DNA from 2 places in the Mesorhizobium sp. ORM8.1 genome. Region 2 is predicted to be linked to the other one. Evidence: riboswitches for the same ligand, from Rfam matches in the RefSeq annotation. Region 2 holds a riboswitch; the other holds the start of a gene.
The links. Region 2 has a riboswitch for thiamine pyrophosphate ahead of ACVDG8_RS04555 (YkoF family thiamine/hydroxymethylpyrimidine-binding protein). Riboswitches for the same ligand answer to the same signal wherever they lie in the genome.

Region 1: another riboswitch for thiamine pyrophosphate. It lies ahead of thiB (thiamine ABC transporter substrate binding subunit); the one in region 2 lies ahead of ACVDG8_RS04555 (YkoF family thiamine/hydroxymethylpyrimidine-binding protein).

The regions. Positions count from the first base shown of each region.
Region 1 is NZ_CM132600.1:4,427,803-4,431,415, forward strand. Features, by position in the region: gene ACVDG8_RS22265 (ABC-F family ATP-binding cassette domain-containing protein) at 1-202, opposite strand, end outside; gene ACVDG8_RS22270 (thiamine diphosphokinase) at 204-848, opposite strand; TPP riboswitch at 986-1,091, shown strand; gene thiB (thiamine ABC transporter substrate binding subunit) at 1,135-2,139, shown strand; gene thiP (thiamine/thiamine pyrophosphate ABC transporter permease) at 2,371-3,613, shown strand, end outside.
Region 2 is NZ_CM132600.1:872,779-876,391, reverse strand. Features, by position in the region: gene ACVDG8_RS04565 (DUF2934 domain-containing protein) at 21-245, shown strand; gene ACVDG8_RS04560 (hypothetical protein) at 357-707, opposite strand; TPP riboswitch at 921-1,033, shown strand; partial or broken gene ACVDG8_RS04555 (YkoF family thiamine/hydroxymethylpyrimidine-binding protein) at 1,024-1,631, shown strand; partial or broken gene ACVDG8_RS04550 (ABC transporter permease) at 1,870-2,707, shown strand; gene ACVDG8_RS04545 (ABC transporter ATP-binding protein) at 2,704-3,471, shown strand; gene ACVDG8_RS04540 (ABC transporter substrate-binding protein) at 3,468-3,613, shown strand, end outside.

The DNA of each region.
Region 1 (3,613 bases), 3.6 Mb from region 2:
CGGAAGGCTGGCGGAACACTTCGCCGTCCTGCGGCTCGATGATGCCGGCGGCGATCTTGAGCAGCGTCGATTTGCCGGAACCGTTGCGCCCGACCAGGGCGATCTTGTCGCCGGCGGAGGCACTAGGTGCTGCGCCGTCAAGCAGCGGCGCGCCGCCGAAGGTCAGTTTTATGCCGTCGAGATTGAGGAGTGGCGGCGCCATATCAGCTTTCTGGGAGGGGATGAGGGTGGGCCAGAAGCAGCGCCCTGCCGCGCTCCAGCGCGATGCCGAGCCGGCCTCTGACCTCGTTTGATATAGTAAGCGAGGAGCCGAACGCCACCTCGACATGATCGAGCGGCCATTTGGCGCCGGTAACCGTCAGGCCGGACAGGTCGGAGAAGCCAAGCACTGAAAACAGCGTACCGTCGACGTAGTCGAAACCGGCCTTGCCGGGCAGGATGGGAACGCCTTCCTGGGCGCCGCTGGTCAAAAGGACCGTGATGCCCGCCTCAGCCAGGCGCACGGCAAGCGCCAGATGCAGGAAAGCGTGGTCGGCCCGCTTGCCGCCGAAGGCGCCGGCGAGAATGAGACTGGTCGCGCCGCGATCCAGCGCTTCGGCGATGGCCAGCTCGCCATCCGTCTTGTCTTTCTCGGCCGGGAACACGCTCTTCGGCACGGCGGCCAGGTTTTCCGGCAGGTTGGCCGGCACCGAATCGAAATCGCCGACCCACAATTCCGGCACGATGCCCAGCATGCGGGCATGGCCGATGCCGGCATCGGCGGCGATGACGCGCGAGCCTTCGATCTGGCGTTCAAGCCGAGGTGTGCGGATAAGCTCGCCGCCAAGCAGGATGGTGAATGTGCCCATGGCCGTGGCCCTTACCAGCCCGCCGGGTGAAACGGAAGCCGGGCGGCTCCATACGTCATCTCCAGGGCCGCCATCCGAACATTAGATGCCCGGCAAACTTCCGCTTGCGCGCCGCTTCGGCCGGGCCTATCTGTCGAAACGCTCTAACGGGGTGCCGGACTTGATCCGGCTGAGAGGCCAGAAAGCCAACCCGCTGAACCTGATCCGGTTTGTACCGGCGGAGGGATTAGACGTTTCGGACCGTCCGACGCCTCAATTCCTTGTCACTCGAACGAAGGAGGCGCCGATGCGCTCGCTACTGTCACATCTTATTCTGGCAACCGGCCTTGTCTCGCTTATGGCGTGCCCTGCCGCGGCGAAAGACAAGCTCACCGTCTATACCTATGAGAGCTTCACCGCCGACTGGGGCCCCGGTCCGGCCGTGAAGAAGGAATTCGAGGCCGAATGCGGCTGCGATCTCGAATTCGTCTCGGTTGCCGACGGCGTGGCGCTGCTCAACCGCGTCAAGCTGGAAGGCGCCGGCACCAAGGCCGATGTCGTGCTTGGCCTCGACACCAACCTGACCGCCGACGCCAAGGCGAGCGGGCTGTTCGCGCCGCATGGCGCGGTGGCCGCAAGCAACGTTCCGGGCGGCTGGAGCGACGATGTTTTCGTGCCCTTCGACTACGGGTACTTCGCGGTCGTCTATGACACGCAGAAGCTGAAAACGCCGCCGAAAAGCCTGAAGGACCTGGTGGAAGGCGCCGGCACCGACAAGATCGTCATCCAGGATCCGCGCACCTCGACGCCGGGGCTGGGCCTGCTGCTCTGGGTCAAGTCGGTCTATGGCGACAAGGCGCCGGAGGCCTGGGCCAAGCTCAAGACGAAAGTGCTGACGGTGACGCCGGGCTGGAGCGAAGCCTACGGCCTGTTCACCAAGGGCGAGGCGCCGATGGTGCTCTCCTACACGACCTCGCCGGCTTACCACATGGTGGCCGAGAACACCGAGCGCTACCAGGCGGCTTCGTTCGAGGAAGGCGAGTATCTGCAGATCGAAGTTGCCGGCATCACCACGACCGGCGCGAAAAACCCGCTGGCGCAAAAATTCATCGCCTTCATGACCGGGCCGAAGTTCCAGGACGTCATTCCGGAAACCAACTGGATGTTCCCGGCCGGCAAGACCGACAAGCCGCTCAACCCGGCCTTCGACAAACTGGTGAAGCCGACCAAGACCTTGCTGTTCAGCCCGGAGGAGGTGGCGGCCAACCGCAAGGCCTGGGTGGATGAGTGGCTGGCGGTGATGAGCAAGTAGCTTTGCCTGTATGATCGGAAGATGATCGCTCTACGGCGCCCCCCTCTGTCCTGCCGGACATCTCCCCACAAGGGGGAGATTGGCTGTTTTGGCGCCCTGCCTCTTATTGCAACGTTGGAGATTGGCGAAAGCCGGTGCGACAGCTGATCTCCCCCTCGTGGGGGAGATGTCCGGCAGGACAGAGGGGGCGCGACGGAACGCGGCGCTCGGTAAATTCCGCCAAGGTGCAGCGTGCAATCCGCCAAGCGTCCTGACTCCCGCATCACCGCCGGCGTTGTCGCGCTTGCGGCCATCGCCTTGCTCATTGGCGGCGCTTTCGCCGGGCTCTTGCTCGAAGGCGCGCACGACCTCTCTGGCGCCGTCTCGGCCTTCGATGGTTACCTCTTCCGCGTCGCCCGCTTCACGCTCTGGCAAGCCCTGCTGTCGACGCTATTGTCGGTCGCGCCGGCATTGCTGGTGGCGCGCGCCCTGTCGCGGCATCCAGATTTCCCGGGACGTCGCCTGATCCTGCAGCTTTTCACGGTGCCGCTGGCGCTGCCAGCCATCGTCGCCGCGCTTGGTGTGTTGGCGCTCTATGGCCGTGCCGGATATTTTGCCGGCGTCCTTGGGACCCTCGGCGCTGGAGAATGGCCGGGGATCTATGGGCTCTCCGGCATCCTGGTCGCGCATGTCTTCTTCAACCTGCCTTTGGCCACGCGCCTTTTCCTTGAGGCGCTCGGCACTATTCCGACCGATCAGTGGCGGCTGGCGAGCCAGCTCGGCATGGGCGCGCGGCCGGCCTTCCGGCTGATCGAATGGCCGGCGCTGCGTGCCGCTTTGCCTGGCGTCGCCGGGCTGGTCTTCATGCTTTGCATCACCTCCTTCACCATCGTGCTGACGCTGGGCGGCGGGCCGGCCGCGACGACGCTGGAGGTCGCCATCTACCAGGCGCTGCGTTTCGATTTCGATCCGGCCCGGGCGGTGGTGCTGACGCTGCTGCAGATCGGCCTGACATTCGTGGTGATGGTGGCGCTCGCCCGGCTCGGCGCCAACACGGTAGGCGACGCCAATCTGCCGGTGGCGCCGCGCCGTTATCTTGGCGTTGGCCGGATGGAAACCGTGCTTAACGCCGGCCTCATCGCACTCGCTTTGCTGTTCGTCGCCGGGCCGATGGCAGCGACCGTACTGGCAGGGCTGAAGGCCGACCTTGGCCGGCTGGCGGGCGATGAGGCAGTACGCCGTGCAACGCTGACCAGCGCCGGCCTCGCCTTCACGGCGGCGCTGCTTGCCGTCACCTTGTCGATGGCTTTGATCGCCGCGCGGCGGGCATTGGCTTTGCGCCGTCGTCGCGGCAACGCCATGAGCCTGCTCGAGCATGCCGCAGACACCGGCGCCGGCTTCGTGCTGGTCGTGCCGCCGATCGTGCTCGGCGCCGGCTGGTTCCTGGCGCTTCGCAACGTGGCGGACGTGTTTGCCGTCGCCCCGGTCATGGTCG
Region 2 (3,613 bases):
CCCAAGCCAAGGAGACGACAGTGACGGACGACAGGCACGAGCGTATTCGCCAGCGGGCGCACGAAATCTGGGAACAGGCCGGCCGGCCGGAAGGCTCGCATATGGAGCATTGGGACCAGGCGACAGCCGAGGTCGACGGCGAGAAGCCGAAAGCCAAAAAGGCGGCGGCAAAAGCTGGCAAGCCGAAAGCCGCCAAGGCGGAAAAACCCGCCAAGGCAAAGGCTCCCGCCAAGAAGAAGGCCTGACGGCCCGGTCCATTTTCAACAGCTCACGCAAGGGTGCGTTTGACCGCCTTGGGAGGTTATGTCCGAGGGCTGTGGCGATGCGCCCGGTCGGCCTCCGGAGCGGCTACGGTCTCACGCATCCCACGCATCGCTCGACTTCGCAAACCTTACCCCGGCGGCGATCATCGCGCTCTCGCACTCGCTGATCAGCCTGAGGTTTCTCAGATACCGCGCCTCGGTTTCCGGCAGCCATGCCGCGCATGCTGCGACATAGGCGCTGCCATGCACCAGCGTTCCGGTCGACAGGCGCACATTCCTCTCGGCAATCACCTTAAGATATTGCCGGATGAAGCGGATGTCGTCGGCGATGTCCTGGCTCGCCATGCGCCAGGCGCCGGCGAGACGCTCCCGTTCGTCCAACGGCAAAGGCGACAGCAAAGGGCGGGAGAGGTCGGCGAAAGCGGCATGGTTGGCGGTGCTCAAGGAGATTCCCTCAAAGAAGAAATCGTACTTTATGTACGAAGAGCAGTCAAGCGGGATTCGTACAATTTGAACGATTTAGCGGTAATTTGCCCGTTATAGGAAATTCGCAAGAATCTTATAACGGGCCATCTCCCCTTAAGGGGAGATGGTCTGCCTGACCCAACCGACGATCGCAAAAACCGCTTCCCCATCGTCGCAAACAGTGCTTAAATTCCGCATCCACAGGGGTGCTCCGTATGGTCGGGGCTGAGATGGCGGCGGCAAGCTTCCGGACCCTAAAGCTGATCTGGATAATACCAGCGGAGCGAGGCGGGCGATGTTTTCCGGTGCACAGATTTCCCTTTATCCGATGACCGACGATTTCGTCGGCGTCATCCTCGGCGCGTTGGGCGCGCTCGGTCCCTACCGCGACAAGCTGCGCATCGAGACCGATGATATCTCGACGCTTCTGGTCGGACCGCCCGAGGTGCTGTTCCCGGCCATGCGCGACCTGTTCGTGGCGGCGGCCAGAAGCGGCAAGCACTGCGTGCTTTCGGCGGCCGTCTCGCGCGGCTGCCCCGGTGAGCCCGACGATCCGATCTGCCGCTCCGAGGAGATCGGGGGCCCGGTGATCCCGCTTGACGAACGCAAGGCCGCAGCCCTGCGCGCCGTCGCGCAAACCCCTCGACCGGCCAACCGACAGCGGCGCAATTCTCGCTCTATGTGATGGGCACCGGCGACCACATGGACGAGATCTATGGCTGCATCGATTTTCTGAAGAACTCCGGCGTCTTCGATCGCTCCAAGAATTTCTGCACCAAGCTGCGCGGCGATGCCGGCGCGGTGTTTGCGACGCTTAATGAAGCCTTCTGCCGCTTCGGGCCGGGCGCTGGGCATGTGACCCTCGACATCACGATTTCGGCGAACAGCCCAAGCGCGGTTTGAGCGCGCGTTCGTCGAGGAGAGCGTGGTGGCTGTTATGTGTGATTCCGCGCCGCAAGAGGAATCGTCCGAGATTGGCGAAGCACGCGGTGACGGCCAATCTCCCCCTTGTGGGGGAGATGCCTGGCAAGGCAGAGGGGGCGCTGTCCCGCCGACCTATCAACTGGTTACACGCGCGGCGTTCGCCTAATCCTGCAATGCAAACATCGGACGTTGGCGTTCCTTCGCGCCCCCCTCTGGCCTGCCGGCCATCTCCCCCACAAGGGGGAGATCAGCCTTCACCTCGGCCTTCGCCAAAGCCTTCCCCGCCGCCGTCGCATTCGCCGTCCTGCTCCTCGCCTGGGAGCTCTACGCCCGCCTCGGCGGCATCGCGCCCACCGTGCTGCCGGCACCATCCCGCGTCTTGGCGCAGGCCTGGGAGAACCGCGCGGCGCTGGCCGAAAACACTCCCCACCATCCGCGCCACGCTGGCCGGCTTTGCCTGCTCGCTCGCCGCGGCTTTCACCTTTTCGGCGCTGGTGGATTTCCTGCCGCGCCTGCGCCGCGCGCTGTTTCCCTTGCTCATCGCCAGCCAGACTTTGCCGCTGGTGGCGATCGCGCCGCTGGTGGTGCTGTGGTTCGGCTTCGGGCTGTTGCCAAAAATCATGCTGGTGGCTTTGGTCACCTTCTTTCCGATGATGGTGGCGCTGGTCGAGGGCTATGCTTCGACGTCGAGCGAGATCGCGCAGATGCTCGCCGCCATGGGGGCAGGGCGCTGGCGCGTCTTCTGGCTGGCGCGGCTGCCGTCGGCGCTGCCCTATTTCTTCGCCGGCTTGCGCATCTCCATCACCTATGCGGTGGTCGGCGCGATCTTCGCCGAATATGCGGGTGCTGCGAAGGGGCTCGGCATCTACATGCTCAGCGCCAAGAACAATTTCCGGCCCGATCTGGTGCTTGCCGCCGTCGCCGTCAGCTCGGCGCTGACGCTGGCTTTGTTCGGCCTCGCCGTGCTCGTCCAGCGCCTTGCCATGCCCTGGGAGCGGACAAGGAGTGAGCGGGCGGGGCGCGAGGTGGAGCGTTCGAACGAGGGTCGGCCATGACCCGGCTCGAGCTCCGCGACGTGCGCAAAAGTTTTGGCGCGCTCGATGTGCTGGCTGGCATTTCGCTTGACGTCGGCGCGGGCGAGTTCGTCTCGATCCTCGGACCGTCCGGTGCCGGCAAGTCGACGCTGTTCCAACTGCTCACCGGCGCGCTCAAGGGCGGCGGCGAGATGCATTTCGACGGCGCGCCGCTCGACGACCACGGCCGCTGCTTCGCCTTCATGCCGCAGCGCGACGCGCTGATGCCGTGGCGGCGCGTCATCGACAATACGACGCTGGGGCTTGAGGTGCAGGGCGTGCCGCGCCGAGCCGCGCGGCTACGCGTGGCGCCATTATTTGCCGAGTTCGGCCTTGCCGGCTTCGAGCGCGCCTGGCCGGCCGAGCTTTCCGGCGGCATGCGCCAGCGCGCCGCACTGTTGCGCACCGTGGTGCAGCAGCGCGATATGCTGCTGCTCGACGAACCCTTCGGCGCGCTCGATGCACTGACCCGCGCCGCCATGCAGCGCTGGCTGGAGACGATGTGGCAAAGCCACCGCTGGACGGCGCTGCTGATCACCCATGACGTGCGCGAGGCCGTGCTTCTGTCCGACCGTATCTATGTGCTGTCGGCGCGGCCCGCGCGCGTGGTGCGCGAAGTCGCCGTGCCGCTGCCGCGCCCGCGCAGCGCAAGTGCAGCCCTTGCCCGCGAAGCGGCGGCGATCGAGGCCGACATTCTCGACACGCTGCTTGGGCAGACGAATTCCCGAACCGGAGAAACCAAATGACCAACCTTACCCGCCGCCAGACATTGCTTCTGGCCGCCGGCCTGCCTTTGGCCCCGCTCGCTGGGAGCGTCACCCGCGCCCGTGCCGCCGCGCAAAAAATCACCGTGGCGCTCGACTGGACAGTCAACACCAACCATATCGG